3 regions of the Embleya sp. NPDC025285 genome follow, and region 3 is predicted to be linked to each of the others. Evidence: predicted binding sites of a transcription regulator. Region 3 holds the regulator's gene; each other region holds the start of a gene.
What was found. The regulator HrcA, encoded in region 3, represses chaperone genes, less so after heat shock. The targets are predictions, from matches to a motif close to TTNGCACTCNGNNNNNCNGAGTGCNAA.
Positions count from the first base shown of each region.

Region 1: groL (chaperonin GroEL) is a predicted target of HrcA. The motif match lies at 1,572-1,598, and genes of this name have one in related genera.
Region 2: groES (co-chaperone GroES) is a predicted target of HrcA. The motif match lies at 4,364-4,390, and genes of this name have one in related genera.

Region 1 is NZ_JBVHLU010000134.1:7,744-13,824, forward strand. It holds gene thrC (threonine synthase) at 1-405, shown strand, start outside; gene ACZ4FV_RS46460 (ubiquitin-like small modifier protein 1) at 402-680, shown strand; gene ACZ4FV_RS46465 (cold-shock protein) at 1,102-1,305, shown strand; gene groL (chaperonin GroEL) at 1,757-3,382, shown strand; gene ACZ4FV_RS46475 (Uma2 family endonuclease) at 3,597-4,184, shown strand; gene ACZ4FV_RS46480 (hypothetical protein) at 4,477-5,991, shown strand; gene ACZ4FV_RS46485 (ARPP-1 family domain-containing protein) at 5,988-6,081, shown strand, end outside.
Region 2 is NZ_JBVHLU010000009.1:162,392-168,472, forward strand. It holds gene rimI (ribosomal protein S18-alanine N-acetyltransferase) at 1-460, shown strand, start outside; gene tsaD (tRNA (adenosine(37)-N6)-threonylcarbamoyltransferase complex transferase subunit TsaD) at 453-1,496, shown strand; gene ACZ4FV_RS08725 (hypothetical protein) at 1,555-1,830, shown strand; gene ACZ4FV_RS08730 (polysaccharide deacetylase family protein) at 2,166-3,059, shown strand; gene ACZ4FV_RS08735 (THUMP-like domain-containing protein) at 3,047-4,285, opposite strand; gene groES (co-chaperone GroES) at 4,531-4,839, shown strand; gene groL (chaperonin GroEL) at 4,974-6,081, shown strand, end outside.
Region 3 is NZ_JBVHLU010000024.1:90,155-96,235, reverse strand. It holds gene ACZ4FV_RS18585 (phenylalanine 4-monooxygenase) at 53-946, shown strand; gene ACZ4FV_RS18580 (Uma2 family endonuclease) at 1,226-1,624, shown strand; gene ACZ4FV_RS18575 (WD40 repeat domain-containing protein) at 1,626-2,831, opposite strand; gene ACZ4FV_RS18570 (DUF3097 domain-containing protein) at 2,859-3,689, opposite strand; gene ACZ4FV_RS18565 (MBL fold metallo-hydrolase) at 3,719-4,474, opposite strand; gene hrcA (heat-inducible transcriptional repressor HrcA) at 4,623-5,639, shown strand; gene dnaJ (molecular chaperone DnaJ) at 5,642-6,081, shown strand, end outside.

The sequences.
Region 1 (6,081 bases), on a different contig from region 3:
CCGGTGGCCGCCGCGTGGAAGGCCGGCCACGACGTGATCCGCCCGGTGCGGCCGGACACGATCGCCAAGTCGCTCGCGATCGGCAACCCGGCCGACGGCCCGTACGTGCTGGACGTGTGCAAGCGCACCGGCGGCGCGGTGGAGGACGTCACCGACGCCGAGGTGGTCGAGGCGATGAAGCTGCTGGCCCGCACCGAGGGCATCTTCGGCGAGACCGCCGGTGGCGTGACCGTCGGCTGCCTGCGCAAGCTGCTCGCGTCCGGCGCGCTGGACCCGGACGCCGAGACGGTCGTGCTCAACACGGGCGACGGCCTCAAGACGTTGGACGCGGTCACGCCGACCACCGGCGCCACCGCGACCATTCGACCCACTCTGGAATCCTTCCGAAAGGCCGGCCTGGCATGAGCGTCTCCGTTCGCATCCCGACGATCCTGCGCACCTACACGGGTGGGGCGGCCGAGGTGTCCGTCGAGGGAAGCACCCTCGCCGAGGTCCTGGACGCCCTGGAAAAGGACCACACCGGAATTCGCGCACGCATCCTCGACGACGAGGGCAAGCTGCGCCGCTTTGTGAATCTGTACGTGAACGACGAGGACGTGCGCTTCGCGGACGGTCTCGCCACCACGATCCCCGACAACGGCAGCGTTTCGATCATCCCGGCGGTCGCCGGCGGTTGCTGACGCGATAGGCGACCTTGTCGATCTTCATCGGCACGGACCACGAAACGGAACCGAGAAATCCGCCGTCCGGAGCACCGGGCGGCGGATTTCCTCTCTCCCCGGCCGACGTGCGTTACACGTGTTTACCCGGGTCCATTTCCCCGCTTTGGCGGCGTTGCGTCGGTAAACCCGTGGTCGAGATCACACCCGATATGTATCGAAAGTCGTTTTCCTGACGTATTGAAATACGGCTTTCCTGGTGATTCACGAAGAATGCGAGCTTTATTCACTCGGGAATTCTCGTCCGATTGACCTGTTGCTCCGGGCATCCGTCCGGATACATTCAGCCGCGGTCGTAGCGGAAGGCCGGGTCCTTCTGGATACGAACCCGGAGCTGCGGCGTGCAGTATCCGTGAAAGGGCCAGTAACAGGGGAGTTAGGAATGGCTCAGGGCGCCGTCAAGTGGTTCAACGCGGAGAAGGGGTACGGCTTCATCGCGGTCGACGGTGGTGCGGACGTTTTCGTCCACTACAGCGCGATCCAGATGGACGGGTACCGGACGCTCGAGGAGGGGCAGCGAGTCGAGTTCGAGATCTCGCAGGGGCAGAAGGGGCCGCAGGCCGACATGGTCCGCGTCACCGCCTGAACCAGGGGGCATCCGCTCCTCTGCTTGAAACGGTCCACACCACGGACTGCACGACACATCGCAGCACAACACTTGTCCCGATCTCTCGTCCGGCCTGTTGTCCGATGGTCGGATCGGATGCGTATCGGGTGTGATCAGCGACCGGGGCCCGGCCTTCCCGCCATGCGGGGGCCGGGCCCCGGTCGTTGTACGTGCGGCCGTGCGGACCCGCGCTTCGTGCGACACGCGCGGGGGTGTGCGCGGACGGGTCGGGACCGGCCGTTGCGCTTGCACTCGGCATGGTCGAGTGCTAATCATTGGCGTTAGCACTCTGGATGTGAGAGTGACAGAAACGGACCGAGCCGGTGAGGCTCGGCACCCGTGAGGGAGGGATCCTCGCGGTGGTCGGGTCGTCCGTCGCGGGCACCTGTGCGGTCCGGCACTCACCCCCGTTCTGGGAGGACTTCACCACATGGCCAAGATCATCGCGTTCAACGAGGAAGCGCGCCGCGGCCTCGAGCGCGGGATGAACCAGCTCGCCGACGCCGTCAAGGTCACGCTGGGCCCCAAGGGCCGCAACGTCGTGCTCGAGAAGAAGTGGGGTGCGCCCACCATCACCAACGATGGTGTGAGCATCGCCAAGGAGATCGAGCTCGAGGACCCGTACGAGAAGATCGGTGCGGAGCTGGTCAAGGAGGTCGCGAAGAAGACGGACGACGTCGCCGGTGACGGCACGACGACCGCGACCGTCCTCGCCCAGGCGCTCGTACGCGAGGGCCTGCGCAACGTGGCCGCCGGCGCGAACCCGATGGCCCTCAAGCGTGGCATCGAGAAGGCCGTCGAGGCCGTCTCCGAGCAGCTTCTCGCGCTTGCCAAGGACGTCGAGACGAAGGAGCAGATCGCCTCCACCGCCTCGATCTCCGCCGCGGACCCCCTGATCGGCGAGATGATCGCCGAGGCCATGGACAAGGTCGGCAAGGAAGGCGTCATCACCGTCGAGGAGAGCAACACCTTCGGTCTCGAGCTCGAGCTCACCGAGGGCATGCGCTTCGACAAGGGCTACATCTCGCCGTACTTCGCGACCGACATGGAGCGCATGGAGGCCGTCCTCGAAGACGCCTACGTGCTCATCGTCAACTCGAAGATCACCTCGGTGAAGGACCTCCTCCCGCTGCTGGAGAAGGTCATGCAGTCGGGTAAGCCGCTCATGATCATCTCCGAGGACGTCGAGGGCGAGGCCCTGGCCACGCTCGTCGTCAACAAGATCCGCGGCACCTTCAAGTCCGTCGCCGTCAAGGCGCCGGGCTTCGGCGACCGTCGCAAGGCCATGCTCGGCGACATCGCCATCCTCACCGGTGGCCAGGTCATCTCCGAGGAGGTCGGCCTCAAGCTCGACACCGCGGGTCTCGAACTCCTCGGCCGCGCCCGCAAGGTCGTCGTCACCAAGGACGAGACGACCATCGTCGACGGTGCCGGTGACTCGGACCAGGTCGCGGGTCGGGTCAACCAGATCCGCGCCGAGATCGAGAACTCGGACTCGGACTACGACCGCGAGAAGCTCCAGGAGCGTCTCGCGAAGCTGGCCGGCGGCGTTGCCGTGATCAAGGCCGGCGCCGCGACCGAGGTCGAGCTCAAGGAGCGCAAGCACCGCATCGAGGACGCGGTGCGCAACGCGAAGGCCGCCGTCGAAGAGGGCATCGTCGCCGGTGGTGGCGTGGCCCTGCTCCAGGCGTCGACCATCGCGTTCGACAAGCTCGAGCTGGACGGCGACGAGGCGACCGGCGCGAACATCGTGCGCCTGGCCGTCGAGGCCCCGCTCAAGCAGATCGCGGTCAACGCCGGCCTCGAGGGCGGCGTGGTTGTGGAGAAGGTGCGCAACCTGACCCCGGGTCACGGCCTCAACGCCGCGACCGGCGAGTACGTGGACCTCATCGCCGAGGGCATCATCGACCCGGCGAAGGTCACCCGTTCCGCGCTGCAGAACGCCGCGTCGATCGCCGCGCTGTTCCTGACCACCGAGGCTGTCATCGCCGACAAGCCGGAGAAGAACCCGGCCCCGGCCGGCGGCGCTCCGGACATGGGCGGCATGGACTTCTGATCCGCTGAGGATCGGTAGACCCGCACGGTCTTGACGCGAGAGGCGGTCCCCTTCGGGGGGCCGCCTCTTTCGCGTTCCCGGGACGGATTGCGGCGGTGTTCGAAGCGTGTTCGCTCGTTCGAGTGGCGGTGGCGACTTACCCTGAAATGGTCTCCGGGCGGCACATAGCGTCGCTCCTGCTACAGCGCGGACCGAGGTGGATGAGGTGGACGACATGACCGCACCCGTGATCGAGGCGAGCGACACCTGGCACCGACTGGTGTCCACGTGGCAGGAGCTGGACGTGCCCGACGGCTGGCGCGCCGAGATCACGGGGGGAAGCATCGTCATGTCGCCACCGCCGGCAAATACGCACAATCTGATTGCGTCCCGCCTCCAGCGGGCGTTGCTTACGGTCACCCCGGAGAACTGTGAGATCTTCCAAACGCTCGGTGTGAGTATCGCGCCGATGTTTCGGCTCTACATCCCGGACGTCGTCGTGATGCCGGTCGACGACATCGGGTTGGATCCCGAACACGACACGGCGCCGACCCCGGCACGGTGCGCCCTCCTCATCGCCGAGATCACCTCCAAGGACAATGCGGACCACGATCGGGTAACCAAGCTCGAGGCCTACGCCCGGGCCCAGGTGCCGCTCTACCTGCTCATCGACCGCTGGGACAAGGAGGGTCCTTCCGTGAAGCTCTTCTCCGCGCCCGACGGCAGGAGATACCACGGGGAACTCCGGGTATCGATCGGCGAGTCGATCACCATCCCCGAGCCTTTCGGAATCGACCTCGATACGTCGCTCTTCGGGGTCTGATTCGACTCGACCGATATTGGCCGGCGTCGGCGGCACCTCGCTCGTAGGCTCGTGGTGCGACTCCGGGAACTACGCGTTCCTTCTGTCTTGGCGTACAAGCGCTTTTGGGGTGCTTGGGGTTCGAATCCCTATCCGGGACCCGTGACCTGCCCGGAGTCGCGTGCCATCGCACCCGGGGAACTGCGTGTTCGTACAGAGCCGTTTCCCATGGGTCGGAAGCGGTCCCAGGTTCGTCCGGGGACCACACACCGGACCCGCGACCTGCCCCGGGTGCCCACGGGGGAGCCTTTCGATGACCGAGATCACCCGCGCCCTGAGCGCCGACAATCCGGCCCGCGCCGAGGCCGCCGCCACCGTCGTCCGCTTCCTGGACGTCGCCGTGGCCGCGACCGGGCGGGCCTCCTTCTACAACACCCGCGACGAGCAGCTCGCCTTGGAGCAGGACGCGCACCGCGCGATGATCGCACTGGACCGGCGGTTGTACGCGGGTCTGGTGTGCTCCCCCGGAGCCACCGACCGCAGCCGGCAGCTCGGCGTGCTGCACCTGCTCGACACGCCCGCGCGCGAGGACGACGGCACCGCCGTGTACGACGCGGTGGCCGCGCTGACCGTGCCGCGCCGACTCAAGCTGTTCGGGCTGCTGGCCGAGCGGCGGGTCAACAACGCGCGGGTGCGCCGGCTGATCCTGCGCAGCGTCCTGGGCTCCGGCTCACTGGAGTTGTGGTCGGTGCGCTACCGGGACAAGCTCGCCGGCGCCCTGCGGCACGCGTGGGGTCTTCGGCTGAGCGGCATCCTGCGCTCGATCCTGACCAAGCAGCTCGCCGGCGCGGAACTCGACCCGAAGGAACTGCGCATCCTAGCCCGCGAGCTCGACCGCTGGGCGCCCGACCCGGCCGACGCCGCCGTCACGCGCGAGTGCGTCGCGTTCGTGCTCGGCGCCGACGGCCCGTACACGCTGCCGCTCCCGGTCGCGTATCGAGCCGCCCGCACCGACCTGGACGCGGGCGCGGCACTGCCGCTGGAGACGCTCGAAGGGCTGCGCGGCCGATTCCACCCGGACGAGAAGCCCGCGCGCGTCCTGGCGCTGACCGCCGATCGGCTGACCGTCGGCCAGCGGCTCGCCGGACAGCGGCAGGCCGAGCGCGCGGGCGTCGAGGTCGAGGTCGACCTCGACCGCTACGACGCGGTCCGGCTCTACCTCTACGCGTTCGCGACCGGGATGACCGACGAGGTCGCCGCGGCGCTGGATCGGCGGGCCGCGGCCGGTGCCGCCGGGCTCGACCTGGCCGGCCGTCGGATCGCCCTGGTCCTGGACGGGTCCGCCTCGATGCGCGGTGGCGCCGATCAGCCGCTGCGGCCGATCGCCACGGTGCTCGCGCTGCGCGACGCGCTGCGGGCGGCGGCGGGCGAGTGCCACGACGTGTGGATCGGCGGCGCCCCGGACGGCCGACTGGTGCGACCCACCGGCGCCACGGCGGCGGCCGAGGCCCTGGTCGCCGCGCTGCGCACCGGCGCCGAGCTGATCGTGGTGATCGGCGACGGCTACGAGAACGCGCCCGCCGGGCGGTTCGCACAGGTGCTCGACGCCGCGCACACCCTCGGCGTCGCGGTGCCGGTGGTCCAGCTCTCGCCCGTGCTCGCGGCCGAGGCGGGCGGCCTGCGCGGCTACGCGCCGAACCTGCCCACGGCCCCCGTCCATCGTCCCGAGGTTCTCGAACTCGCTTGGTGCCGGCTGATGTTGGCCGCCGACCCGGCCGCCGCCGTACCCGCCCTGCTGCGCCTGGCCCACCTGGAGGTGACCGGATGAACACCCTCGCCCACGACGCGCTGCCGATCGGCGACCTGCTGACCGGCTGCACCCTGGGTCGGGTGCAGAGCGTCGGCCGGATGCAGGTGT
Region 2 (6,081 bases), on a different contig from region 3:
GCGGTGGTGGGACATCGAGGCCGTCATGCGACTCGAACACGAACTGTTCGCCGAGGACGCGTGGTCGGCCGGGATGTTCTGGTCCGAGTTGTCCGAGCCCGAGTTGCGCTATTACGTGGTGGCCGAGGACGAGACCGGGGCGCTCGCCGGGTACGCCGGGCTCGCGGTGATCGGCGACGAGGGCGACGTGCAGACGATCGGGGTGCGCCGCGATCGGTGGGGGACGGGCCTGGGCTCGGTGTTGTTGACCGAACTGCTCGATCTGGCGCTCGAACGCGGCTGTCGGGACGTACTGCTGGAGGTGCGCGTGGACAACGCCCGCGCACAGGCGCTCTACGAGCGCTTCGGATTCAAGGGGATCGGCGTGCGGCGGGGCTACTACCAGCCCGCCAACGTGGACGCGCTGGTGATGCGCCGCGATCTCAAGGAACGTCGGGAAGGAACGGCCACCGGTGGCTGACGAACCACTCGTCCTGGGCATCGAGACCTCGTGCGACGAGACGGGCATCGGCATCGTGCGCGGCACCACGCTGCTCGCCGACGCGGTCGCCTCCAGCGTCGACGAACACGCCCGGTTCGGCGGGGTGGTGCCCGAGGTGGCCAGCCGCGCGCACCTGGAGGCGATGGTGCCCACGGTGCGCCGCGCGCTCGCCGACGCGGGCGTCACCATGCGCGACATCGACGCGATCGCGGTCACCTCCGGCCCCGGCCTGGCGGGGGCGCTGCTGGTCGGCGTCGCGGCGGCGAAGGGCTACTCGGTCGCGCTGGACAAGCCGCTGTACGGCGTCAACCACCTGGCCTCGCACGTGTGCGTGGACCAGTTGGAGCACGGCAAGCTGCCCGAGCCGTGCATGGCCCTGCTGGTCTCCGGCGGACACTCCTCGCTGCTCCTGGTGCCCGACATCACCGCCGACGTGCGGCCACTCGGGTCGACCATCGACGACGCGGCGGGCGAGGCGTTCGACAAGGTCGCGCGGGTGCTCGGGCTCGGCTTCCCGGGCGGACCGGTGATCGACCGGCGGGCGCGCGAGGGCGACCGAACCGCGATCGCCTTCCCGCGCGGGCTGACCGGACCGCGCGACGCGCCCTTCGACTTCTCCTTCTCCGGCCTCAAGACCTCGGTCGCGCGCTGGGTCGAGGCCCGGCAGCGGGCCGGCGAGGCGGTGCCGGTGGCCGACGTCGCGGCCTCCTTCCAGGAGGCGGTGGTGGACGTGCTGACCCGCAAGGCGATCCGCGCCTGCAAGGAGAACGGCGTCGAGCACCTGATGATGGGCGGCGGCGTCTCGGCCAACTCGCGGTTGCGCGCCCTGGCGCAGGAGCGCTGCGACGCGGCCGGGATCGTGCTGCGGGTGCCGCGGCCGGGCCTGTGCACCGACAACGGCGCGATGGTCGCCGCGCTGGGCGCCGAGATGGTCGCCCGGGACCGGGCCCCCTCCACGCTGTCCATCCCGGCCGACTCCTCGATGCCGGTCACGGTGACCCAGGCGCTGTCGTAGGCGCGGGCGCTCACGCGGAGTACGACGGTTCGGGAACGGTGGAAACGGGAGAGGCGAGATGGCGATCGCGGCGATGTGGGAGGCCAGGGCCGAGGCCGGCGGGGGAGCGGCGCTGGCCGCGTGGGTGCACGCCGCGGCGCTGCCGGTCCTGGTCGACGCGCCCGGCCTGGAACGGGTCGAGGTGTTCGCCTCCTCCGACGAGCGGGACGGCGACCGGGTCGTGGTGATCGCGCTGTGGACCGGCGAGCCGGTGTCGCTGCCGGACCCCCCGGCCGCGCTGGTCGCCCGCACGCCGCACGCGTGGAGCTTCGAACGGCTCAGCGTCGGCCCCTGACCGGGCGCCGCGTTCGGGCCGACACGCGCGAGTGGGCGTTCCGGTCCGCGGCGGAGTTGCCGGTCCGCGTCGGAGTCCGGCGTCCGGTTCCGCGCAACACTCGACCCGCGTCCGACGAGGAGGCCATTCGCAAGCCGGACGCGGGCCGAGTGCCTTGGCTGATGGCTGCGTGCCGCCGCACGTGCCATTGGCCTTGCCGGGAGTGTGCCCAGCTCATCGGCTGCTCAACAGTCCTTCGACAGTCCCTTGAACAGCCCTTGTCCGGACCGTGACAGGCCGCCGCGACGCGTAGCGTGGGCGCGATCGGAGCACACGAACGAAAGGGTCCGGCGACAGTGGCGCATCGAACGGTACAAAAGCGGCGGGGCGCGGCCCGCACCTCGGCCCTGATCGGCCTGGCCGGTGCGCTGCTCGTCGCGCTGACCGGCTGCGGCGGCTCCGACGACACCGCCGCGGTCAAGGGCACCGGCCGGCCCACCGGCGGCGCGTCCACCGACCCGACCAGGCCCACTCCCGCCGCGAAGCCGGACACCCCGGGCGCCGACGCCGCCGCGCTTGCCGCGAAGTGGAACCTGAAGCCGTTCACCCCGCCGCCCGCCCCGCCCGCGGTCAAGCCGATCAAGGCCGGCGGGCCCCAGCCGCCGGTGGTGGACAAGATCCCCACCGAGGAGAAGATCGTGTTCATCACGATCGACGACGGGGCGGAGAAGGATCCCGGGTTTCTCGACATGATGCGGGACCTGCGGATCCCGGTGTCGATGTTCCTCAACGACACCTACGTGCGGCAGGACCCGGAGTACTTCCGCAAGCTCCAGGCGCTCGGCGCCACGGTGCAGAACCACACGCTGTCCCACCCGGACCTCAAGACGCTGGGCGCGGAGGCGCAGAAGCACCAGATCTGCGGTCAGCAGGACCGGCTCGCCGAGATCTACGGCAAGCGCCCGACGCTGTTCCGCCCGCCGTACGGCAACTGGAACGCGACCACGCAGACGGTGGCCGGTGGTTGCGGCGGGATCGACGCGATCGTCAAGTGGCGGGAGTCGATGCAGATCAACGACATGCAGTACGTCGGCGAGAAGAAGCTGCACCCGGGCGACATCATCCTGGCCCACTTCCGCGGGCCCGGTGAGCTCAAGGGCACCACGATGACCGAGATGTTCGGCAACATGCTGCGCAAGATCCAGGCCCAGGGCTACACGGTCGCGCGCCTGGAGGACTACATCGGTTGAGGTCCTCCCGGCCGGTCGAGCACCCCGCCGAGGCCCGGGCCGGTGGGCTGCCCCGGGGACACCGGCTGCCCGATCAACATCGTGGGCGCGCCCGCCACCCGGGTCAGCAGCACCGTGGCCGCGTTCGGGCCGGTCGGCCCGACCCGGCGGCGGACCTCCTCGGGTTCGACCGCCGAGCCGCGCTTCTTGACCGTGAGGTTGCCGACGCCGCGCTCGCGCAACAGGGCCTTGAGCCGCTTCAGATTGAACGGCAACACGTCGGTGATCTCGTACACGCTCGCGAACGCGGTGGCGACCAGCTTGTCCGAGGCGAGGTAGGCGATCGTCTCGTCCACCAGGTTGCCGTCCACCAACTCGCCCACCTCGGCCACCAGGTGCGCCCGGATCACCGCGCCGTCCGGCTCGTAGAGGTAGCGGCGGACCGGGCCCACCGGTGCCCGGCGAGCCGGGCCCGAGGCCAGCGCGGCGCCGGCGGGCAGCACGGTGGCGCGCAGGCCGCCGCGCGCGAGCCGGCCCCACCACAACACCGCCTCCTTGACGTCGCCGCGATCGGAGACCCACTCGGCCTCCATGCCCTCGGGCACGATCTCGTGCGGGATGCCGGGCGCGACCTTGGCCGCGCCGCACGGCACCCGGGCGGCGAGCGTGGTCAGGAACGAGAACGGCGGCGAGTACGCCCGGGGGTCGAAGGTGCGGCCCCGGGCGGTGCGCCGCGCCGGGTCGATCAGCGCCGCGTCGTACCCGCCCAACTCCACCTCGGTCACGTCCGCGCACTCGACGGTGAGCAGGTGCGCCAAGCCCAGCGCGTCGGCGTTGGCCCGGGCGACCGCGCAGGTCAGCGGGTCCAGGTCGACCGCGTGCACGGCGATCCCGGCGCGGGCCAGCGCGAGCGCGTCGCCGCCGATGCCGCAACACAGGTCCACGGCCCGGTCGATCCCGCCGGCCGCGACCAGCCGGGCGGCCCGGTGCTCGGCCACCGAGGTGCGGGTGGACTGTTCCAGCCCATGGGGTGTGAAGTACATCCGCGCCGCGTCCGCACCGAACTTGGCCCGCCCGCGCTGCCGCAGCCGGGACTGGGTGAGCGCGGCGGCCACCAGCTCCGGCGAGTGCTCCCGACGCAGCCGGGTGGCCAACGACAGCTCTTCGCCGATCTCGTGGTCGGCGAGCAGGTCCAACAGCGAACGGCCCTCGTCGGTCAGCAGCGCGGTGAAAGCTTCGGTGTGCACGCGCCCATTCTCGCCGAGCGCCGCCGGCCCCCGTCGGGAAGGCCACCGGTATGAACAATGCGGTCCGACGCGCTGAATCTGGCACTCTGGTTGACGGAGTGCTAACCGCCACCTAGTGTCTGTGCTGGCACTCTCCCCATGAGTGTGCCAGTGCGATACGAGCAGGTCCGGCACCCGCGACGACGGATCTGTCCCATCGCCGACAGACATTTTTCCGTGAGATCTCCGAAGGGGGAGGTCGCATCGTGACGACCGCCAACACCAAGGTTGCCATCAAGCCGCTCGAGGACCGCATCGTGGTCCAGACGCTTGAGGCCGAGCAGACCACCGCGTCGGGTCTCGTGATCCCGGACACCGCCAAGGAGAAGCCCCAGGAGGGCGTCGTCCTGGCTGTGGGCCCGGGTCGTTTCGAGGACGGTCAGCGTCTGCCGCTCGACGTGAGCGTCGGTGACACCGTTCTGTACAGCAAGTACGGCGGCACCGAGGTGAAGTACAACGGCGAGGAATACCTCGTTCTCTCGGCTCGCGACGTGCTCGCGATCATCGAGAAGTGACATCGCGCTGACGCGCCGGAACCGGTGACGGTTCGACGACCCCGCCCCGGATCGCCCTGCCTTGTCGGCCGGTGGACCCGGGGCGGAGTCGGTTGTACGACGTCGACTAGCAACCTTTAAGGACGAAGACCCTCATGGCGAAGATCCTCCAGTTCGACGAGAAGGCCCGGCGGTCGCTGGAGCGCGGCGTCAACGCGCTGGCCGACACCGTCAAGGTCACGCTCGGCCCCAAGGGCCGCAACGTCGTGATCGACAAGAAGTTCGGTGCCCCGACCATCACCAACGACGGCGTGACGATCGCCCGTGAGGTGGAGCTCGAGGACCCGTACGAGAACCTCGGCGCGCAGCTGGCCAAGGAAGTCGCGACCAAGACCAACGACATCGCGGGTGACGGCACCACCACCGCGACGGTCCTGGCCCAGGCGCTCGTCCGCGAGGGTCTGCGCAACGTGGCCGCCGGCGCGGCCCCGATGGACCTGAAGAAGGGCATCGACCTCGCGGTCGCCGCGGTATCCGAGCAGCTGCTCAAGACCGCCCGCGCGATCGACGGCAAGGAGGACATCGCCGCCGTCGCCGCGCTCTCGGCGCAGGACCAGCAGATCGGCGAGCTGATCGCCGAGGCCATGGACAAGGTCGGCAAGGACGGTGTCATCACCGTCGAGGAGTCCCAGACCATGGGTCTGGAGCTGGAGTTCGCCGAGGGCCTCCAGTTCGACAAGGGCTACCTGTCGCCGTACATGGTCACCGACCAGGAGCGTATGGAGGCCGTCCTCGACGACCCGTACATCCTGATCCACCAGGGCAAGATCTCGGCCATCGCCGAACTGCTGCCGCTGCTCGAGAAGATCATCCAGGCCGGCGCGTCCAAGCCGCTGCTGATCGTCGCCGAGGACGTCGACGGCGAGGCGCTGTCGACCCTGGTCGTGAACAAGATCCGCGGCACGTTCAACGCCGTCGCGGTCAAGGCCCCGGGCTTCGGCGACCGCCGCAAGGCGATGCTGGAGGACATGGCGATCCTGACCGGTGGTCAGGTCATCGCCCCCGAGGTCGGCCTCAAGCTCGACCAGGTCGGCCTGGAGGTGCTGGGCAGCGCCCGTCGCATCACCATCACCAAGGACGCGACCACCCTGGTCGACGGCGCCGGCGACGCCGCCGCGATCGCGGACCGGGTCAAGCAGATCAAGCGCGAGATCGACGACACCGACTCCGACTGGGACCGCGAGAAGCTCCAGGAGCGCCTCG
Region 3 (6,081 bases):
TGGGTGTCTCGGCTCGTCCGGCGAGTCGATTCCGATGCGATCAGGAGATGGCATGTTCGAGGAGGCCCAGTATCTGGCCCCGGTCACCCGTAGGGCCGACGGCGGAGTCGAGGTCGAGCTGTCCCGCAGTCACCCGGGATTCGCGGACGCGGTATACCGCGAGCGCCGAAACCGGATCGCGGAACTGGCCCTGGACCACCGGCGTGGGGAGCCCATCCCGGAGGTGGAGTACACCGAGGAGGAGCACGAGGTCTGGCGCCTCGTCTCGCACGAGCTGTCCGTATCGCACGCGGAGTACGCGGTCGCGGACTACCTGGAGGGCACCGCGCGGCTGAAGCTGCCGACGGACCGGATCCCCCAGTTGGAGGAGGTCAGCGGTGCGCTTCAGCCGCTCACCGGCTTCCGCTACCTGCCCGCGGCCGGCCTGGTCCCGCTGCGTGACTTCTACGGGTCGCTGGCCGACTCGTACTTCCACTCGACGCAGTACATCCGGCACCACAGCGTGCCGCTGTACACGCCCGAGCCGGACGTCGTCCACGAGGTGATCGGCCACGCCAACATGCTCGCCTCGGACCGCTTCGCGGCGCTGTACCGGGTTGCCGGCGAGGCCGCCCGCCGGGTGGAGAGCCGCGAGGCCCTGGAGTTCGTCTCGAAGGTCTTCTGGTTCACCCTGGAATTCGGCGTCATGCACGAGGCCGGCGCGCTCAAGGCCTACGGCGCGGGGATCCTGTCCTCCTACGGCGAGATCCGCGAGTTCCGCACCGTCGACATCCGCGACCTGGACCTGGTCGCGATGGGCACGATGCAGTACGACATCACCCACTACCAGGACATCCTGTACGCGGCCCGCTCGATGACCCACCTGGAGGACGTCGTCGGCACCTTCTGGGCGACCTGCACCGACGACTCGATCGCCGCCCTGACGGCCTCGGCGAAGACGCCGTAGCACCCCACTCGTTGTAGTCGTTCACTCGTGCGGGTGATCGGAGACCAACTCTCCGTTCACCCGTACGACCTGCTCATACTCTCGCGTCGACACCCGGGAGACGCGTGATGACCCAAGAGCTCGATACCCAGGCGGCCATCCTCCTGGAAGTGTTCCACGAACTGGACACCCCATCCGATCTGCGGCCCGAATTGGTCGACGGGGAAGTCGTGGTGCGGGTGACGCCGCCCGGCAGCCATGAACACGTGATCTCATCGGTGATCCGCCGTATTCACGCAGATGCGGCCATCGACCTGCAATTCTCCGGCAACAAGGGCCTGGTTGCGCCGAGCATCGGTACATTTCCCCCCCAACCACGTCATTCCGGACGGGGTTTTCGTGCCTGCGGCATTGGACGTATTCCGTGGCGCCGCCGCCTGGATGCCGTGCTCGAAGGTGCTCCTCGTTCTCGAGGTCACCGATCGACGGCCGGAGTTGGATCGGGAGCAAAAGCGGCGCTGCTATGCGCGGGGTGACATTCCCTTCTACCTGCTGGTCGATCGCGATGCGCACCGGAGCTCGCTGTTCTCGGACCCCGAGGACGGCGACTACACGAGGATCCAGGTCAGACCGTTCGGTCGCCCGCTCGATCTGCCCGCGCCGTTCGCGATGGCGCTGAGCACCAACGGGTTCGGCTGACTCACACCCGCCGTACGAAGACTCGGCCGAAGTCGCCGCCGGTGGCCAGGAGGGTGCCGTCGGCGGAGAAGACGAGGCGGCGCACGCGTTGGTCGTCGTAGCCGGGCAGGGCCCGCGCGTCGGCCTGGCGCAGGTCCGCGTCGTAGATGTGCAGCGCACTCGTGCGATGGCCGCCCACCGCGAGCCGACGGCCGTCGGGGGAGTAGGCCCACGCGTAGCAGGTGCCCCAGCCGTTCGGGTGGTGCGGATTGTCGAACTGCCAGGCCGGCTCGCCCGTTTCGATCGAGATCGCGAACGGTCCGTGCACCCGGCCCCGGTTGACCACGAGCAGCGTCTCGCTCGGGTCGAAGCCCAGTTCGCCGATCTCCCACGCGAGCGGCACCCGCGCGGTCAACCGGCCGGCCGCCACGTCCCACACCTCGACCTCGTTGGTCGGATCCTCCGTCGCGTCCCGATGCCCGTAGACCACGCCGCGACTCACCCGCCACACCGCCAACAGCCGGCCCGACGCGGACAGCGCCGCGCCGCGGCACTCGGTGGTCGGCGACGCCGTCGACACCTCGCACACCGGCTTGCCCGCGCCGTCCAACACCCGCACCAGGTCGCCCGCGTCGAAGACCACGAGCCGCTCGCGGGCCGTGTCCCAGGACGGCTGCACCACGTACGGATTGAACAGCGCGTCCTCGAACTGCCGGTAGCAGGCCAGTTGTTCCTCGCGTCCCGTGTCGAGGTCGAACCGGCGGGTCGCGCCGCCGATCGTGTAGACCACGGCCGTTCCGCCGGCGTCGAACAACACGCCGCCGATATTGGTCAGCCGCTCGGCCGCCGGCACGGCGTGCACCGTGCGCCGCTCCCCCGTGGCCACGTCCACCAGTCGGATCGCGCCGTCGTAGCCGACCACCACGGTGTGCCCGTCCGGGTGCAGGTCCAGCCCCCGCGACGAGGTCTTGCCGGGCGGCAGGAACTCCAACACCACCTCGTCCTCGGCCCCGCCCAGCCGGACGAAGCCGGCCCGCATCGCCTTATCCGCCTCCCGCCGCAGCGCGAGCAGCGCCGCTCCGGCATCGGTGAAATCCCGGCGGGTGTCCCGGGGCGTCCCGTTGCCCGACCAGGCGGAACGGACGAACTCGGTGCCGTGCACGGCGAACATTCGATACTTGGGGCCGGCCGAGCCCGGCAGCACGAGCGTGACCTGTTCCTGTCGCATCCGAGCACGCTAGCGCCGGCCCGGGACTCACACCTCGGACGGCGCCGTCACGAAGTCGATCAGCTCCTCCACCCGTCCCAGCAGCGCCGGCTCCAGGTCGCGGTACGAATCCACCGCCGCGAGAATCCGACGCCACGCCCGCGGCGGGTCGACCGGCCAGCCGAGCGCCGCGCAGACCCCTTCCTTCCACGGGACTCCGCGCGGTACGTCCGGCCAAGCCGCGATGCCCACCGACGCCGGCCGGACCGCCTGCCACACGTCGATATAGGGGTGTCCCACCACGAGCACATGGTCGCCGGTCACTCGCGCGGCGATCCGGCTCTCCTTCGAGCCCGGCACCAGGTGGTCCACCAGGACGCCCAGCCGTCGATCCGGACCCGGCCCGAACTCGCGTACCAGCGACGGGAGATCGTCGATGCCTTCGAGGTATTCCACGACCACGCCCTCGATCCGCAGGTCGTCGCCCCAGACCCGCTCGACCAACTCGGCGTCGTGTCGGCCCTCCACGTAGATCCGGCCCGCCCGCGCGACCTTGGCCCGGACACCCGCCACCGCGACCGAACCCGACGCGGTCCGCCCGGGGGCACGCGCGGGCCCCGGCGCCCGCGGCCGGACCAGGGTGACCACCTCGCCGTCGATCAGGAACCCGCGCGGATCCATCGGGAAGACCCGCAGCCGCCCGTGCCGGTCCTCCAGCGTGACGGTGAACCCCTCAGGGGTCTTCTCCACCCGGACCACCGCGCCACAGAAGCCGGTGGACGCCTCCTCCACCACCAGATCGCGATCGGCCGCGACCTCCGGGACGGGCTTGTCCTTCTTCCATCCCGGGATCAGCGACTCGGGTCCGTAACTGCGCATGACGGTGACGCTAGCCGGGTGACGGTCCGTCAGTCCGGTACGACGCGCCCGGCGGCGACGTCGGCCAGCCACCGGTTCTGCCGGATCACGAACTCCGTGTCGACCACCGCGCCGTGTCCGGGCAGCCAGACACTCGCGTCCAGCGCGCGCACCCGGGCCAGCGAATCGCTCCACTCGGCGGCGAACGCGTCCGAGCCGAACAGCGGCGGTCCGCTCTCCTCGACGATGTCGCCGGCGATCAGCACACCGCAGTCGGGCACGTGCACGACCAGGTCGTGATCGGTGTGTCCGCGGCCCGGCGCGTACAACACCACCTCGCGCCCACCGAGGTCCACGGTCACCGGCTGCTCGCGGGCCACCAGCCGGGTCGGCGGCACGATCCGCGCGGCGTTCATCAGATCCGGGTCGAAGCCGTGCGAGATGCCGCTCGCGCGACCGGCCTCGGCGTACCGCTCCAGATAGTCCGGCAGGTCCGCGTGGCCCCAGACCTCGGCGTCGGGGAAGGCGCGCAGCACCTCGTCGTTGCCGAAGCAGTGGTCGAAGTGACCGTGCGTGTTCACCACCGCGACCACCCGGTCGGGCAGGTCGTGCGCGGGCAGCTCACGAGCCAGCGAGGCCAGCAGATTCGCGGCCTCGTGGTCGTGCGATCCGGTGTCCACGAGCAGGATCCCGTCGCGTCCCGTGACGACCGCCACATTCAGCTCCAGGCCGGGCAGCCGACGGCGCAGGACGCCCGGTCCGATCGGCTCCCAGGTGGCGTGTTTCGGCTGTTCGGCGCGTACCATGCGTCAACCTTGGCACGGACTCAGGGGTACGGTCCGGATCGGGTGACCCGTACACTGGCACTCGGCGGGACGGAGTGCCAACCAGCGTGACGAACCGCCGCGAACGGGACAGGCAACGGGCGGAACAACGGGTCAGGAGGTGCGCACCATGCTCGACGATCGCAAGCAGGACGTGCTGCGCGCCATCGTGCAGGACTATGTGGCGACCCAGGAGCCGGTCGGCTCCAAGGCGCTCGCGGACCGACACAACCTCGGGGTCTCCCCGGCCACCATTCGCAACGACATGGCCGCGCTGGAGGAGGAGGGCTACATCACGCAGCCCCACACCAGCGCCGGCCGCGTGCCCACGGACAAGGGCTACCGGCTGTTCGTCGACCGGCTCGCGGGTGTCAAGCCGCTGTCGGGCGCCGAGCGCCGGGCGATCCAGACGTTCCTGGCCGGCGCGGTGGACCTGGACGACGTGGTGGGCCGGACGGTGCGGCTGCTCGCGCAGCTCACCCATCAGGTGGCCGTCGTGCAGTACCCCTCGCTGACCCGCTCGACGATCCGGCACGTCGAGCTGCTCACCCTCGCGCCGACGCGCGTCATGCTCGTGCTGATCACCAGCACCGGCCGAGTCGAGCAACGGGTGATGGACACCCCCGGCCCGGTCGGCGAGAACCTGCTCGCCGACGTGCGCGCGCGACTGAACAGCCGGATCACCGGCAAGCGGTTCGCCGATGTGCCGTTGCTGGTCCAGGACCTCGCCGAGCCGTTCACCGCCGAGGAACGGCCGATCGTGGCGGGCATCCTGGCCACGCTGCTCGACACCCTGGTCGAACACAAGGAAGAGAAGGTCGTCCTGGCCGGGACGGCCAACCTGACCCGCTTCGGTATGGACTTCCCGAACACGATCCGCCCGGTCCTGGAGGCACTGGAGGAACACGTCGTGTTGCTGCGCCTGTTGGGCGAGGCGACCGACCCGGGCATGGTCGTGCGGATCGGACACGAGAACATGCACGAAGGACTGGCCGCGACCTCGGTGGTCGCCGTCGGATACGGCAGTGGGCAGGAAACGCTGGCGAAGCTCGGGGTGCTCGGGCCGACCCGAATGGACTACCCCGGAACGATGGGAGCGGTGCGCGCCGTGGCACGGTACGTCGGACAGATCCTCGCGGAGTCGTAGAGTTGGCTACCGATTACTACGAGGTCCTCGGGGTGCGGCGGGACGCCACCCCGGAGGAAATCAAGAAGGCCTTCCGCCGGCTGGCTCGGGAGCTGCACCCGGACGTCAATCCGGACCCGAAGACGCAGGACCGGTTCAAGGAGATCAACAACGCCTACGAGGTCCTCTCGGACCCGCAGAAGCGGCAGATGTACGACCTCGGCGGCGACCCGCTGTCCTCCGGGGGCGGCGCGGGCGGCGGCTTCGGCCAAGCCGGCTTCGGCTTCAGCGACATCATGGACGCGTTCTTCGGCCAGGCCAGCCAGCGCGGTCCGCGCTCGCGCACGCGCCGCGGCCAGGACGCGATGATCCGGATCGAGATCACCCTCGAAGAGGCCGCGTTCGGCACCACCCGCGAGATCCAGGTGGACACCGCCGTCACGTGCAACACGTGCAACGGCGA